Regions from separate parts of the Pseudonocardia sp. Ae150A_Ps1 genome, predicted to be linked through region 2. Evidence: riboswitches for the same ligand, from Rfam matches in the RefSeq annotation. Region 2 holds a riboswitch; the other holds the start of a gene.
The links. A riboswitch is a leader RNA that binds a small molecule or an ion and turns the genes downstream of it on or off. The one in region 2 is predicted to bind thiamine pyrophosphate.

Region 1: linked by a shared signal. The riboswitch ahead of Ae150APs1_RS28145 (ABC transporter substrate-binding protein) and the one ahead of thiO (glycine oxidase ThiO) in region 2 are both predicted to bind thiamine pyrophosphate.

Annotation. Positions count from the first base shown of each region.
Region 1 covers NZ_MCIJ01000001.1:5,966,613-5,974,427, reverse strand. Annotated here, with positions in the region: gene Ae150APs1_RS28165 (substrate-binding domain-containing protein) at 1-695, opposite strand, end outside; gene Ae150APs1_RS28160 (methyltransferase domain-containing protein) at 957-1,589, shown strand; gene Ae150APs1_RS28155 (ABC transporter ATP-binding protein) at 1,593-2,330, opposite strand; gene Ae150APs1_RS28150 (ABC transporter permease) at 2,327-3,076, opposite strand; gene Ae150APs1_RS28145 (ABC transporter substrate-binding protein) at 3,076-4,095, opposite strand; TPP riboswitch at 4,089-4,201, opposite strand; gene Ae150APs1_RS28140 (hypothetical protein) at 4,445-5,779, shown strand; gene Ae150APs1_RS28135 (hypothetical protein) at 5,866-6,465, opposite strand; gene Ae150APs1_RS28130 (choline dehydrogenase) at 6,588-7,815, shown strand, end outside.
Region 2 covers NZ_MCIJ01000001.1:3,085,743-3,093,557, reverse strand. Annotated here, with positions in the region: gene Ae150APs1_RS14265 (DUF3159 domain-containing protein) at 1-508, shown strand, start outside; gene Ae150APs1_RS14260 (hypothetical protein) at 641-1,897, shown strand; gene thiE (thiamine phosphate synthase) at 1,968-2,651, opposite strand; TPP riboswitch at 2,683-2,790, shown strand; gene thiO (glycine oxidase ThiO) at 2,789-3,937, shown strand; gene thiS (sulfur carrier protein ThiS) at 3,940-4,140, shown strand; gene Ae150APs1_RS14240 (thiazole synthase) at 4,143-4,889, shown strand; gene Ae150APs1_RS14235 (hypothetical protein) at 4,914-5,516, opposite strand; gene Ae150APs1_RS14230 (class I SAM-dependent methyltransferase) at 5,581-6,393, shown strand; gene Ae150APs1_RS14225 (response regulator transcription factor) at 6,412-7,122, opposite strand; gene Ae150APs1_RS14220 (histidine kinase) at 7,119-7,815, opposite strand, start outside.

The DNA of each region.
Region 1 (7,815 bases), 2.9 Mb from region 2:
AAGGTGGTCCCGGCGACCTGGTTGTCCCACTTGTCGATCGCCTGGTCGCCGGCCAGCACGAACTCGCCGGAGTCGTACTTCGGCTGCAGGGCCTTCAGCTGCCCGTTCTTGTAGAGCGTCGCGTTGTTGTCGGTCGGCGCGCCCTCGATCTGGATGATCTGCGCGCCCGGCTTCGCCCCGATCCCCTGGACCAGGCCCTGCCCCTGGAGCTCGCCGACCTTCTCGTTGTCGAAGGACACGTAGTAGTCGCTGGTGCCGCCCAGGTTGAGCCGGTCGTAGTCGATGACCGGGATACCCTGTGCCTTCGCCTTCTGCGCGACGGCGTTGCCGCCGTCGCCGCTGATCGAGGCGATGATCAGCACCTTGACCCCGCTGGAGATCATCCCGTCGGCCAGCGTCGAGAACTTCTGCTCGTCGCCCTGCGCGTTCTGGATGCCCGGGTCGAGGCCCTGCGCGCGCAGGGCCTTGTCCAGCATCGGCTTGTCGAAGCCCTCCCACCGGGCCGACGTGTCGGTCTCCGGGAGGATCACCCCGACCTTCGTCCCGCCGGCCCCCGCGTCGCCGCCGCCGGCGTCCTCCTGGCCGCCGCCCGCGCTGTTCTGACCGCAGCCCGCCACCACGAGCAGCAGGCCGAGACCCGCCGCCGTCACCGCCCGCCGCAACCGGGACCCACGCCCCGTCTCCCGCACCTTCATCGGCACATCCCCTCCACGACGTTGTGGATCACCGGCCGCACTGCACGGCCGAGTGAATGTTGCGAGCGCCAACGTATTCGCCCGGAGGTCGTGATCGACAGCCGGGTGAATCGAGAAAGTACGTGCCGGAAGGTCACGATCGGATCACGACGGGCGTCATTTGTTGCCGGCCCGGCCCAGCCGCTCTTGCCGCTCCGGCAAGTTTTCTTGCCGACCGGCACAGGGTGCCGGGACCCTGGCGACACCGACACGAGGAGCGCCATGAGCACGATGCCCGACCACGACGACCCCGCTGCCTTCTGGGAGGCCCTCTACGCCGGCCGCGACACCACCGTGGAGCCACGGGTGAACGCGCGCCTCGACGAGATCGCCGCGGCCCTCACCCCCGGCGACGCGCTGGACCTCGGCTGCGGGGGCGGCGGCGACGCGCTGTGGCTCGCCCGCCGCGGCTGGCGGGTCACCGCGGTCGACATCGCCGGGGCGGCGACCACCGCGCTGGCACAGCGCGCGGCCGCCGCCGGCCTCGGCGACCGCATCACCGCCGAGCGGCACGACCTGGCCGACACCTTCCCGGACGGCCGGTTCGACCTGGTCTCGGCCCAGTACTTCCAGACACCGTTCGCCCTGCCCCGCGCCCGGGTGCTGCGCACGGCGGTCGACGCGCTGCGCCCCGGCGGACGACTGGTCGTCGTCGACCACGGCTCGACCGCGCCGTGGTCGTGGAACCAGGACCCGGACACGCACTTCCCCACCCCGGAGGAGGTGCTCGACGGGATCGGGCCGGCACCCGTCGTCGTCGAGCGGGCCGACCGTCCGGTGCGGCGGGCGACCGGGCCCGGCGGGCAGACCGCCGACGTCGTCGACCACGTCCTGGTGCTGCGCCGGGACGGGTGACGCTCAGGCGCGCAGGGTGTCCAGCAGCTCGGCCTCGACCGCCGCGAGCCGCGGGTCGGTGAGGACGTCCCGGGTCCGCGGCCGCGGGAGGTCGACGGCGACCTCGCGCACCACCGTCGCCGGCCGCGGGGAGAACACGATCACCCGGTCAGAGAGGAAGGCGGCCTCGCGGACGTCGTGCGTGATCAGCAGGGTCGTCCAGCCGTAGCGCTCGCGCATCGACTCCAGCCACTCCTGCATCCCGGTGCGGGTGAGCGCGTCGAGGGCGCCGAAGGGCTCGTCGAGGAGCAGCACCTCCCGCCCGCCGACGACGGTCCGCAGCAGCGCGGCCCGCTGCCGCATCCCCCCGGAGAGCTCGGATGGGCGCGCCCCCTCGAACCCGTCGAGCCCGAACGGGGCGAACAGCGCCCGCGCGCGCTCGCGGGCCTCGCGGCGCGACACGCCCGCGACCTCGAGGCCGAGGGTGGTGTTGTCGAGGACCGTCCGCCACGGGAAGAGCAGGTCCTGCTGGGGCATCAGCCCGAACGGGGCGCCGTCCACCGGGTCGCCGTCGACCGTGGTCGCCCCGGTCACTGTGGCGCCGTCGAGGATCCCCGCCATCGCGGCGAACAGCGTGGACTTCCCGCACCCGGAGGGACCGACGATGGAGACGAACTCCCCCGGCGCGACGTCGAGCGACACGTCGTCGAGGACGGCCAGGCCGCCGTAGGACACCGACAGGTCCCGCACCGCCACCTTCATCGGTGATCACCCCGGTACCAGGGCGTCACCAGGCGCTGTACGACGTGGGTCAGCCCGAACAGCGCGACCGAGAGCACCGCCGTCACCGCGACGGCGGCGAGCACCAGGTCGGTGCGGAACTGGTTCTTCTGCAGCTGCATGAAGATCCCCAGCCCGGCACGGGCACCGACGTACTCGGCGAAGATCGCCCCGGTGACGGCGTAGGTGATCGCGATCCGCAACGACGTGAAGAACGACGGCATCGCCCCGGGCAGCCGGACGTAGCGGAACCGCTGCCAGCGGCTCGCCCCCATCGACCGCAGCAGCGCCGTGGCCGACCGGTCCGTCGCGGCGAACCCCTCGATCAGGCCGACGGTCACCGGGAAGAACGTCACCAGCGCGATGACCAGCACCTTCGGTAGCAGCCCGAACCCGAACCAGATGATCAGCAGCGGCGCGATCGCGACGACCGGGAGCGTCTGGGACGCCACCAGCAGCGGGGTCAGCGCCCGGCGCAGCCACGGGGAGAAGTCCACGCCGACCGCGATGGCCCACGCGACCAGCAGCGACACGGTGAACCCGACGACCGTCACCTGCACCGTCGGCAGCGTGTTCTCCCACAGCACCGACCGGAACGCCCAGCCCTGCTCGCCGACGCGCAGCGGCGAGGGCAGCGCCTGCGGCCGGACCCCGGTGACCGCGACGGCCGCCTGCCAGACGGCCAGCAGCGCCACGACCAGCAGCGCGGCGGGGGCGAGCCGGCGCATCACGGTGTCAGGTAGTCGTTGGTGAACCAGGTGGAGAAGTCGGGCTTCTCGCGGACCGGGGCGCCGTCGGGCCCGGCCACCGTCCCGGTGTCGTAGAGGAACCCGGAGAACGCCGACCACTTCTCCGGCGTCTGGAAGCCCACGCGGCCCTGCTCGTCGCGCAGGTAGCCGTCGGCGAGCATCGTCGCGCCCCGGTCGACGAGCTGGTCGTCGGTGAAGGCGCCCGGGTTGGCCTCGGACAGCATCCGGGCCGCACCGGCCGGGTCCTGCGCGGCGAGGGCGTAGCCGCGCTGGGCGGCCTGCACGAAGGCGCGCGCCCGGTCCGGGTTCTGCTGCAGCCAGGTCGAGTTGCCGACGAGGAGCACGTTGTAGGCGTCCGGGAAGCCGTAGTCGGTGTACCGGAACGTCTTCAGCGGCTCGCCCCGCAGCTGCGCCTCGATGCCCTCGACGTTGACGAACGGCTCGGTGAAGTCGGCCTGCCCGGCGTAGAGCGCCTCGTAGGCCGCGGTGTTCAGCACCTCGGTGCGGATGTCGCCGCGTCCGCCGTCGTTGCGGATCACCGCCTGCATCTTCGCGACCTCGCCGGGCTCGCCGAACCCGGCGTAGACCTTGCCGTCGAGGTCGCGCGGCGACCGGATGTCGGCCCGGTCGGCGCGGACCGCGATCTCGGTGGCCCAGTGCTGCAGGACCGCCATCACCGAGGTGATGTCGGCACCCGCGGCCCGGGAGTAGGTGAAGGAGCTCTGGAAGCTGATGCCGAAGTCCGCGGCGCCGCTGCCGACGAGCGTGTCCGGCGACGTCTGGTTGTAGGGCAGGAACTCGACGTCCAGCCCGGCGTCGCGGAAGTACCCGGCCTGCTGGGCGGCGAACAGGCCGATGTGGTTGGTGTTGGGCGTCCAGTCCAGCGCGACGCGGATCGGCTGGTCCCGGTCCGCTCCCCCGCCGTCGCCGCCGGCACAGCCGGACAGCGCGAGGACGAGCGCGAGCAGCAGGACGATCGGACGGGCACGTGACAGCACGAGAGCGGCCTCCCTACGCCGGTGTCACCCGGATCAGGTTCGAACGGTCGGCGGCCGGTCCTGCCGCCCTCTCAGCCTCGGTGCGCGGGCTCCCGCGGTACGGCCGGTCAGCCTACGCGGGTACACAGCCGCGCCCGTCGATCACCGACCGTTGATCGTCATCACCCTGTGTCACATTCGAGCGCGAGACGCGAGCCGGTGTCACCGAGCCGCCGCTCGATCGTTATCCTCGGGCTCCGCGAGAGCGACGCTGCGTGACCGGCCGGATCCGAATCCGCGGACCCGTCCGACGCGGCGCGGAAGGGACGAGATGGCGGCCTCCCCGTGGATCTCCGGAACGGCCGGCCGCGTGACACCCGATCCTGCGCCCGCCCTCGTGCGGGTGGCGCTGCAGGCCGGGTCGACCTCGGTCGCCCACGTCGACGTGGCCGCGATGCTGTCCGGTCTCTGCGTGGCGCTCGTCCCCGCCGCAGGTGTCGGCGGTGCCGCCCTGCTGCTCCGTGAGCCGGCCGACCCCCGTGACCCGGAGGGCCGGCGGGTGTTCGGCTCGGACACCGCCGCGCCCCGGCTCGGGGAGCTCCAGCGCCGTGCCGACGCCGGGCCGGGCCCGGCCGCCGAGCGCGGCGACCGGGTGCTGCTCACCCCCGACCTGACCCGGTCCGGGCCGCCCGAGCTCGCCGCCGCGGCAGCGGACTGCGGGCTGGTCCGGTCGCTCGCCGTCCCGGTACCGATCGCCGGCCGCACCGGCGGGGTCCTGCAGCTGTTCGCCCGGGGCGGCCCGAAGGACCGGCTCACCGAGGACCTGGCCGACGCGCTGCGCGCGGTCGTGACGGCGCTGGCGGCCCGCATCGCCGACGTCCGGGAGATCGCCAGACTGGAGCAGGCGGCGGCCCGCGAGGCGGGGACGGGCACGTCCTCGCTCCCCGGTGCGCCGTCCGCACTCCCGGGGGTGCCCCCGGGAGCCGAGCTGCGCGGGACTGCCCGGCCCGGCGGCCCACGGGACGGTGCCGCGAGCCCGTGGGCCGGGCGGTCCCCGGTCACGGGTCCGTCGAGCAGGTCGGCTCCGTCGGGCCCCGGTTCGCCGGGCCCCGGTCGCGGCCGGGCCGCCGGATCGGACTCCGCCCGGGCGGGGGACCCGCGCACGCGCACCGACGGACCGGACGACGACCGCGTCCGGCCGCGCGACCCGTGGCCCGCACCGGCGGGCGATGCGCCCGCACGACCGTCCGGCCCTCCGGCGCCCCGGCCGGCGGATCCGTCCGCGGCGGGGCAGGCGGGCCCGGTCCCCGCCCGGCTGCCGTCCCCGCGGGACCCGATCAGCGGTGGCACCCGGATCGGACGCGCGGACGGTCCGCGGAACGGCTCCGGCCGCACCGCGGAGCCGGGTCGCGACGGCGGCCGGGAGTCCGGCCCGCTCGGCGGACGACCGCAGGCCCCCGGGACCCGCGAGGGTGACGGACCGCTCCCGCGGACGCCGGCCGACCGGTGGATCGGCTCCCGGGCCGATCCCGCGACCGACGCCGCCGGCGACCGGGAGGTCCACGGGGCGGACGGTCACGACGACGTGCCGCCGCGCGCCGACCGGACGGCCCTCATCCCGGTGGCGCGCCGGTCGGGCGGGACCGGGTCCGGCCCGCAGGTCCCCGCGCAGCGCCGGGCCCGGCACCGTCGCCGGTCCGACTGAGGGCGTCGCCGCTCAGGTGGCGGACGGCCGCACCGGGTCCGGCCCACCCGGACGACCGGCGCCGGCCACGGCCGCCCGGACCGCCGTCACACCGGCGGTCCGGCTCCGGTGGGCGCGTGCTCCGCGGACGGGTCCCCCGAGGACGGGTGCTCCGAGGACGAGGGCACGTGCTCCGACGGCGTACGCTCCGCGGACGTGCTCGGCGACACCGAGTCCCCGGCACCGGCGACGTCCCCGGCGACGTCTCCGGCACCCGCCACGTCCTCGGCACCGGCCTGCCCGGCCGCCCGTCCGGCCTCGACCTGGGCGTGTTCCTGCAGGTAGGCCGACACCCGCTGGCGGCTGACCCCGAACAGCCGTCCGATCCCGGCGATCGTCTCCCCCTCGCCGTGCAGCGCCACCGCCTCCTCCCGGCGGAAGCGGCCGCCGACGGCGCCGAGGCCGTCCAGCGCGCGGGTGACGCTCTCGACGATCAGCGGGCGGTTCTCCTGCGGCACGATCTCCCGCCAGCCGAGGCCGCGGGACCGCAGCTCCTGCAGCTCCAGCACGCGCTGCCGGGCCGACTCCAGGTCCGCGATCGACGCGTCCAGCTCGGCACCGAGTGCGGCCAGCGCGGAGTCCGCGGTGTCCGCGGAGTCCGAGTCACCCGCACCGGCAGCGCCGGATCCGTCCCCCACCATCGTCACCCTTCCGAGCGTACGGCCCGGTGTCACCCACCCTGGCTCGCCGCGTAGTCTCGACCAACGCAAGGGGGGTTGCTCCCTCGAACGGGCTATCACCGACCTACCGGTCGGACAGGAGGAGCGGGATGGCGCGGTACGACGTCGTCATCGTCGGCGGGGGCTCGGCCGGTGCCGTGCTGGCCAACAGGCTCAGCGCCGACACCGATCGTACGGTACTCGTCCTGGAGGCGGGCCGGCCCGACCACCGGTGGGACCCGGTGATCCGGATGCCCGCGGCGCTGTCCCAGGCGTGGGGGAACCCGCGGTACGACTGGTGCTACACGACCGACCCCGAGGACGGTCTCGCCGGCCGCCGGATCGCCGTCCCGCGCGGGAAGGTGCTCGGCGGGAGCAGCAGCATCAACGGGATGGTCTACCAGCGGGGCAACCCCGGTGACTACGACCGCTGGGCCACCGGGCCGGGCCTGTCCGGGTGGAGCTCGGCGCACTGCCTGCCCTACTTCCGGCGCCTGGAGCGGCGGCTCTCCGAGCACCGCATCGCCCTCGACGCCGACGGCGCCGGGCCGCAGGTCCTCGAGCGCGCACCGGCGTCCGGCCCGCTCAACGACGCCTTCCTGATCGCCGCCGGGCAGGCCGGGCACGCGGTGCTCGACAACGTCAACGGCCCCCGCCAGGAAGGCTTCTCCCGCACCGAGCGGACGATCTTCCGTGGCCGGCGGTACTCCGCCACCGACGCCTACCTGCACCCGGTCTCGGCGTCACGCCCGAACCTGCGGGTCCGGACCGGGGTGCAGGTGCGCCAGCTGCGGTTCGACGCCGGCGGGTCCCGCGTGATCGGCGTCCGCTACAGCACCCCGGACGGGCTCACCCACGACGTCGACGCCGGCGAGACGATCCTGTGCGCCGGTGCGGTCGCCACCCCCCAGCTCATGCAAGTCTCCGGGATCGGGGACCCCGCCCACCTCGCGACGCTCGGGATCGACGTCCGGGCCGCGCTGCCGGGGGTCGGGGCGAACCTGCAGGACCACCTGGCCATCCACCTGCAGCACACGTGCCTCCGGCCGGTCTCGCTGGCCGGTCAGCGCCGGGCCCACCGGCTCCCGGGCGCGGCGGCCCGCTGGCTCGTCTCGGGCACCGGGATCGGCGCGAGCAACCACTTCGAGATCGGCGGGTTCGGCTCGACCTCGCTCGCCGCGGGCGTGCCGGACGTCATGATGCTGTTCGCACCGGTCGCGATGCGCTTCGCGCCGGACATCCGGCCGGTCGGGCACGGGTTCGAGATGCACGTGAGCGTCATGGCCTCGGACGCGCGGGGCACCGTGCGGGCGGTCTCGCGGGACTCGTCGGTCCCGC
Region 2 (7,815 bases):
GGGTGCCGGGACGGCGCTGTGGCGGCTGCGGCAGGGCCGCAAGCCGCGTGCGGTGCTGTTCGGGCTGGCCGGCGTCGTCCTCGCGGCCGGGATCGCGCTGGCGACCGGTCGGGCGTCGGACTTCTTCCTGGTCCAGATCGTGTCGAACGCGGGCAGCGCGCTGGCCTGGGCGATCTCGACCGTCGTGCGCTGGCCGCTGCTCGGGGTGATCGTCGGCGGGCTGCTGGGGCAGCGGACCCGCTGGCGGCGTGACCCGGACCTGCTCCGTGGCTACCAGCGGGCGTCGTGGGCGTGGGTGTTCCAGTACGTCGTGCGGCTGGCCGTGTTCCTGCCGCTGTGGGCGGCCGACCAGGTCCTGCTGCTGGGGCTCGCCCGGACGATCGTGAGCCCCGTCCTCGTCGGACTGAGCGTGCTCGTGTCGTGGCCGTTGCTGCGTACGGCGCTGCCACGCGATCACCCGGGCATCCGTCACCCCCGGGTGACGGGTGCTGACCCGGGGTCACGCTAGAATCGTGATCTTACCGTGACTTTCACGCCGTCGTGTGAAGGTCCGCACATCTGGTGATCGTCCGGTGCGTTCCGTCGTGCCCGGACGTTCTCACCCGTGGAGCTCGCCCCGCCGACGATCGTGCAAGGAGCCATGCCTCACCAGCGCCCCCCGGAGCCCGGCTCCGGTGACGCCCCCCGTGGCGCCGCCGGCCCGTCCCGCCCCGCACCCCAGTACCCGTCCGGACGTCCCGTCGCGGCACCCGACTCGCCCCGCGTCCCGCACCAGCAGCGGCGCACGGCGCCGTCCCGCCCGCCGCACGGCGGGCCGCCCGGTGCACCCCCGGCCGGCGGCCCGCGGCCGACCCGTGTGGTCCCCGGGCCCGGTGCCCCGGCCGGCACACCGCCCGGCGGGCACCCGCGTACCCGCGCGCTGCCCCCCGACGGCCCCGGTGACCTGCGGGCCGCGAGCGGGCCGGGCGGCCCGAACGGTCCGGTCGGCGGCGGTCCGGGCGGTGGCGGCCCGGGTGGCGGCTCCGGCGGTTCCGGCGACCGCGGTGGCTCCCCCGACCAGACGGCGACGCTGAAGGCGGACCTGAGCCCGACGAAGATCGCCGCCGGCGCGGGGGCCGCGATCGTCACGGCGATCCTCGGGTCGTTCCTCGGTGCGATCGGGACGGTCCTGGGTGCGGCGCTCGGCTCGATCATCTCGACGCTCGCGACGACCCTGTTCACCCGCTCGCTCGAGGTGAGCCGGGACAAGGCCATCGAGATCAAGAACAAGGCGGCCGCCAAGAAAGGCAAGGGCGTCGCCGAGGGCACGGTCGTGGCGGCGGGTCAGTCGTCCGGGCGCGGGGTCGCCGGCCCCACCGGCGAGGAGACCGTGCTGCTCGACCCGTCGCAGGCGCCGGCCCAGCCGTCGCGCTCCGCGGGGCACGGGCGCTGGCGCCGGGTCCGTCTCACCCGGCGGACGGTGATCGTCTCCGCGGTGCTCGGGGTCCTGACCTTCGCGGTGTCGATGTTCCTGATCACTGGGATCGAGGTCGTGAAGGGATCGTCGCTGGCGGGCAACAGCTCCAGCACCTCGGTCGGGAGCGTGGTGACCGGCCCCGCCCCGGCACCGGAGACCGACGACGGCAGTGGCTCCACCGACTCGTCGGACTCGGCGACGAGCACGTCGGAGTCCGCGACGAGCACCTCGGAGTCGTCGAGCAGCACCAGCAGCACCGAGTCGTCGCAGGACGAGCAGGGCGGCACGGAGCAGCAGGACGGCTCGGGCAGCAGCGGGAACCCGCTGCAGGACGGGCTCAGCCGGGTGCTGCCGACCCAGCAGCCCGACTCCGGGTCGGGCGGGTCCGACCGGTCCGGACAGTCCGGTCAGGGCAGCGGGGGCGCGGCTCCGTCCAACTGAGCCGCTCCGGCACCGCAGCGCACGGCCCCGGTGGGCGATCGGCCCATCGGGGCCGCCGTACGTCCGGGGCTCAGCGGGGCAGCCGGGCCCGCAGCCGGGCCGCGGCGGCGCGCGGGTCGTCGGCCTGCGTGATCGCCCGGACGACGACGATCCGGTCCGCCCCAGCGTCGAGCACCGCGTCGAGCCGCTCCTCGTCGATCCCGCCGATCGCGAACCAGGGCCGTGCCGGGGCACGGCCCGCGACCTCGCGGACCAGGTCGAGGCCGGGTGCCGGCCGTCCGGGCTTCGTGGGGGTCGGCCAGCACGGGCCCGCGCAGAAGTAGTCCACGCCGTCCTCACCGGCCGCGGCGAGCGTCTCGTCCGCGCTGTGCGAGGAGCGGCCGACGAGCACGTCGTCGCCGACGACGCGGCGGGCCCAGTGCACGGGCAGGTCGTCCTGCCCCAGGTGCAGCACGTCGGCGCCGGCGGCCAGCGCGACGTCGGCCCGGTCGTTCACGGCGAGCAGCGCGCCGTGCCGGCGGTAGGCGTCGGCGAGCACCTCCAGGGCGGCGAGCTCCGCCCGGGCCTCCAGCGGGCCGTCGTCGCCGCCCTTGTCCCGGAGCTGGACGACGTCGACCCCGCCGGCGAGGGCGGCGTCGGCGAACTCGGCCAGGTCGCCGCGCTCGGTGCGGGCGTCGGTGCACAGGTACAGCCGCGCGTCCTGCAGGCGGGCGAGCCGCCGGGCGCGGGGATCGGTGTCGGACACGGACCGCACGCTACGGCGTAGCCTGGGGACTCGTACGACCGAGAACCACGGGAGCCCGGCGATCGGGCTGAGAGGGGACCAGGCGCGGTCCCGACCGTCGAACCTGATCCGGGTCATGCCGGCGCAGGGAGCGAGGTGGCAGATCCATGACCGTCCGACTGGCCGTCGCGGGTGCCGGGGCGATCGGGCTCGCGGTGGCCCGCGAGGCCGCGCGCGCCGGTCACCGCGTCACCGTGTTCGACCCGGCCCCGGCCTCCGGGGCGTCCTGGGTGGCCGGGGGGATGCTGGCCCCCGTCACCGAGGCGTGGCCCGGCGAGGAGGACCTGCTGGAGCTGGGGCTGGACTCGGTCGCCCGCTGGCCCGGCTTCGCCGCCGAGCTGTCCGCCGACGCGGGCGCCGACGCCGGGCTGCACCCGGAGGGCACCGTCGTGGTGGCGACCGGCTCCGGTGACCGCGACGAGCTGCACGCCCTCGCCGGTCACCTCGACTCGCTCGGCAGGCCGGTGCAGCGGCTGACCGGGCGCGAGCTGCGCCGGCTCGAACCGGCGATCGGCCCGGACGTCCGGGGCGGCCTCTCGGTGCCGGGGGACCCCTCGGTGGACAACCGGCTGCTGCTGGCGGCGCTGCGCGCCGCGTGCGAGCGCGGCGGGGTGCGGATCGACGAGCGCGCGGTGGAGTCCGTGCGCGACGACGGCACCGCCGTGACCGGGGTCCGGCTCACCGACGGGACCGAGGTCGGGGCGGACGTCGTCGTGGTCGCGGCGGGCGCGCACTCGTCGTCGCTGCACCCGTCGCTGGCGGGCCTGGTCCGCCCGGTCAAGGGCGAGATCCTGCGGCTCACCCGCCGGTCCGGGGCGCTGCCGCCGCCGTCCCGGACGGTGCGGGCACTCGTCGACGGACGTCCGGTGTACGCCGTGCCGCGCGTGGTACCCGGTCACGGGGACCTGGTGATCGGCGCGACGACGTCGGAGAACGGGTTCGACACGGCCGTCACCGTCGGCGGGGTCCGAGACCTGCTCCGCGACGCGGAGCGGATCCTGCCCGGGATCGCCGAGTACGAGCTGACCGAGACGGCGGCCGGGCTGCGCCCGGGGAGCCGGGACAACCTGCCGCTGATCGGCCGCACCGGGCCGGACGGCCTGGTCGCGGCCACCGGCCACGGCCGGAACGGCATGCTGCTCGTCCCGGTCGCGGTGGCCGCGGTGGCCGCGGTGCTGCGGGGCGACGACGTGCCCGCCGCCGCCCGCGCGGCGGACCCGCGCCGGTTCGCACCGGCCGCGGCGGAGAGGAGCTGACGATGCGCATCGTGCTGAACGGCGAGGAGCGCGAGATCGACGACGGCGCGGACCTCGTCCGCCTGCTCGCCGACGCCGGCATGCCCGAGCGGGGCATCGCCGTCGCCGTCGACGGGGAGGTGGTGCCGCGCGCCGCGCGGGCCGGGTTCGTCCCGGCCGAGGGTGCGCGGATCGAGGTGCTGACCGCCGTGCAGGGAGGATGACGATGGACAAGCTCGCGTTCGGGGACCACCTGTTCGACTCCCGGTTGATCACCGGCACCGGCGGTGCCGCCAACCTGGAGATCCTGGAGCGGGCGCTGGTCGCGTCCGGCACCGAGCTGACGACGGTGGCGCTGCGCCGCGTCGACGTCGAGGGCGGGACCGGGCTGCTGGACCTGCTGCGCAGGCTCGGGATCCGGTTGCTGCCCAACACCGCGGGGTGCCGGACCGCGGCCGAGGCGGTCCTGACGGCGCGGATGGCCCGCGAGGCGCTGGAGACCGACCTGGTGAAGCTGGAGGTCGTCGCCGACGAGCGGACCCTGCTCCCGGACCCGGTCGAGCTCCTCGACGCCGCCGAGCAGCTCGTCGACGACGGCTTCACGGTGCTGCCCTACACCAACGACGACCCGGTGCTCGCCCGCAAGCTGGAGCAGGCCGGCTGCGCGGCCGTCATGCCGCTGGGCTCGCCGATCGGCACCGGACTGGGCATCCGGAACCCGCACAACATCGAGATGATCGTCGCGGAGGCCGGTGTGCCGGTGGTGCTCGACGCGGGCATCGGCACGGCGTCCGAGGCCGCGCAGGCGATGGAGCTGGGGTGCGACGCCGTCCTGCTCGCCACCGCCGTCACCCGCGCCGCGGATCCGGAGCGGATGGCGCGGGCCATGCGGCGGGGCGTCGAGGCCGGGTGGGACGCCCGGCACGCCGGGCGGATCCCGCGCCGGTACTGGGCGCAGGCAAGCAGCCCGTGAGTGGAAAAGTCGGTCCGGGCCGCACTAACCACTCACGAGCCGGAGGCCCAACGCCTCCAGCTCCAGCCCGGCCAGCCGCCGCACGACGTCCGGGTCCCCGGCCCGCCAGGCGGCCGCCGGGTCCGGGGCGATCCGGGTCAGCCGGGCCACCGGCACGCGGGTGAGGGCGCGGACCGCGAGCAGGTCCGGTGCCGTGTGCCGGGCGGCGACCGCGGCTCCGGCCCGGCGGGCGTAGCGCAGCCGCAGCGGCAGCCAGCCGAGCAGCACCGGGAGCAGCAGCACCAGCGGGACCACGACCAGCGACCCGGTGGCGAGCGTTCCGACGGTCTCGCCGTACTGCCGTCCGGCCGAGGCCAGGTCCGCGCCCGCGCCCGAGGCCGGCTCGAACGCACGGGCGAGATCGGGACCGACGAACGGGACCGCCGACACCGCGCCGGAGACCCCGGCGAACGCGTCGGAGACCCGGCCGCCCGCCGCGACCAGCGACTCGCCGGGCCCCTCCAGGGCCCGGAGCCCGTCGTGCACCGCGACACCCGCCACCAGCGCGAGCACCACCCACAGCACTGCGACGACGTCGGCGACGACCTGTCGCGCCAGCCGGTCGGGACGTTCCGCGTACCACCGCATCGGACCTGTGTACCGGTCCCGGAATCCGATCGCCGTGCGGGTGCGCACCTGCTGGGGTGGGGGCATGGACCGATCGCTGACCGTCAACCGCGCCTCCTGGGACGACCGTGCCCCGCTGCACGCCGAGAGCCCGGACTACCGGGTCGACCAGCTGGTCGGCGATCCGGAGGCGCTCTCCGGCGTCGTCCGGTTCGACCGGGACCGGCTGGGTGACCTCACCGGCCTGCGCGTTGTGCACCTGCAGTGCCATCTCGGGACGGACACGCTGTCGCTGCACCGCCTGGGTGCCCGGGTGACCGGGCTGGACTTCTCGCCTGCGTCGCTGGAGCACGCCCGGTCGATCGCCGCCCGGGCCGGCGCCGAGATCGACTACGTCGAGGCCGACGTGCAGCGGGCCGACGAGGTGCTGCCCCGGCACGCGTTCGACGTCGTCTACACCGGGATCGGCGCGCTGTGCTGGCTGCCGAGCATCGAGCGGTGGGCCGCTGTCGTCGCGGCGCTGCTGGCGCCGGGCGGGCGGCTGCTCGTCCGGGACATGCACCCGCTGCTCGGTGCGCTCGACGAGCACGACCTGTCCCTGCGGTACCCGTACTTCGAGACGGCCGAGCCGGTCGTGTCCGAGGAGGACACGAGCTACGTGCCGACGTCGCGCCCGCTGTCCGCCACCGTCACGCACTCCTGGAACCACGGCATCGGCGAGATCGTCACCGCACTGCTGGGGCAGGGGCTGACGGTCACCGCGCTCGCCGAGCACGCCAGCGTGCCGTGGGAGGCGCTGCCGGGCCGGATGGCCGAGGGCGACGACGGCGAGTGGCGCGTCACCGGGGACGGTCCGGCCCTGCCGCTGAGCGTCACCGTGCAGGCGGTCGCGCCCTGAGCGTCTGCCGCCCGCGGTTCAGAGCAGGCCGAGCTTCGTCGCGGCGTAGACGGCCTCGGCGCGGCGGGACACCATCAGCTTGCGCATGAGGTTCCCGACGTGGAACTTCACCGTGGTCTCGGAGATGAATAGCTCGGCGCCGATGGCCCGGTTGGACAGCCCGCGCGCCAGGAGCCGCAGCACGTCCAGCTCGCGGTCGGTTAGCCGCTCGCGGTCGGGCATCCCGCCGGACAGCGAGCGCACCATCGCCGAGGCGGAGCGGGCGTCGAACGCGCTCTCGCCGCGCGACACCGCCCGGATCGCCCGCACCAGCTCGGTGGTGTCGACGTCCTTCACGACGTAGCCGCGGGCCCCGGCCTGCACCGACTCGACGACGAGGCGGTCCTCGGCGAACGTGGTCAGCACGAGCACCCCGATCCCCGGGTGGTCCGCGCAGAGCTTGCGGCACACCTCCAGGCCGTCGGTCTGCGGGCCGGACGCCAGCTTCAGGTCCAGCAGCACGACCTGCGGGCGCCCCGCCGCGACGGCGGCGAACGCCTCCGGGGCACTGCCCGCCTCGCCGACGACGCGCAGGTCGTCCTCGCGCTCCAGGACGGCGCGGAGGCCCTGGCGCATGATCGAGTGGTCGTCGACCAGCACGATCCGGATCGGACGGGTCGAGGGCAGGTCGCGCCGGGGGGTCCCACCGGCGTGTGCGGGCGCCGGCGGGGTCCGCAGTGGTCCGCTCACGAGATCTCCTTCACCGGCGTCCCGAGCGGGACGTCCACCTGGACCTGCAGGCCGCCGATCCGGGACCGGCGGAAGCGCAGGGCCCCACCCATCTCCCGGGCCCGGGCGTCCATGTTGACCAGCCCGCGGTGCTCACCGGAGGGGCCGCGGACCGACGCCGCACGCAGCGTGCGGCGGATCTGGTCGGGGGAGGCGCCGCCGTCGTCGGACACCGACAGGCGGATCCGGTCCGCCTGGTACGCCAGCCGGACCACCGCCCGCGACGCCGACGCGTGCATCGCCGTGTTGAACAACGCCTCGCCGGCGATCCGGAACAGCGACTGCTCGTGCTCGTGCTGCAGCGGGACCGGGGTGCCGCCGATGGTCACCTCGACGCGCAGCTCGTCGGGCATGTGCACGGTGGACAGCTGCCGCAGCATCGACGGCAGATCCTTGTCGCCGTGGTCGTCGTCGTTCAGGGCGTAGATCGCCGAGCGCAGCTGCTCCACCGCGCGCCGGGTGAGGTCCTTCGCGGTGTCGAGGTGCTGCAGCAGGTTCGGGTCGGCGATCTCCGAGCGGCACAGCTCGATGTGCATCCCGGCCGACAGCGCGTACTGGGTGACGCTGTCGTGCAGCTCGCGGGCGATCCGGTGCCGCTCGTTGTCGAGCACCTCGCGCTGGCGGGCCGCGCCCAGTGCCTGCTGGGTGGCCATC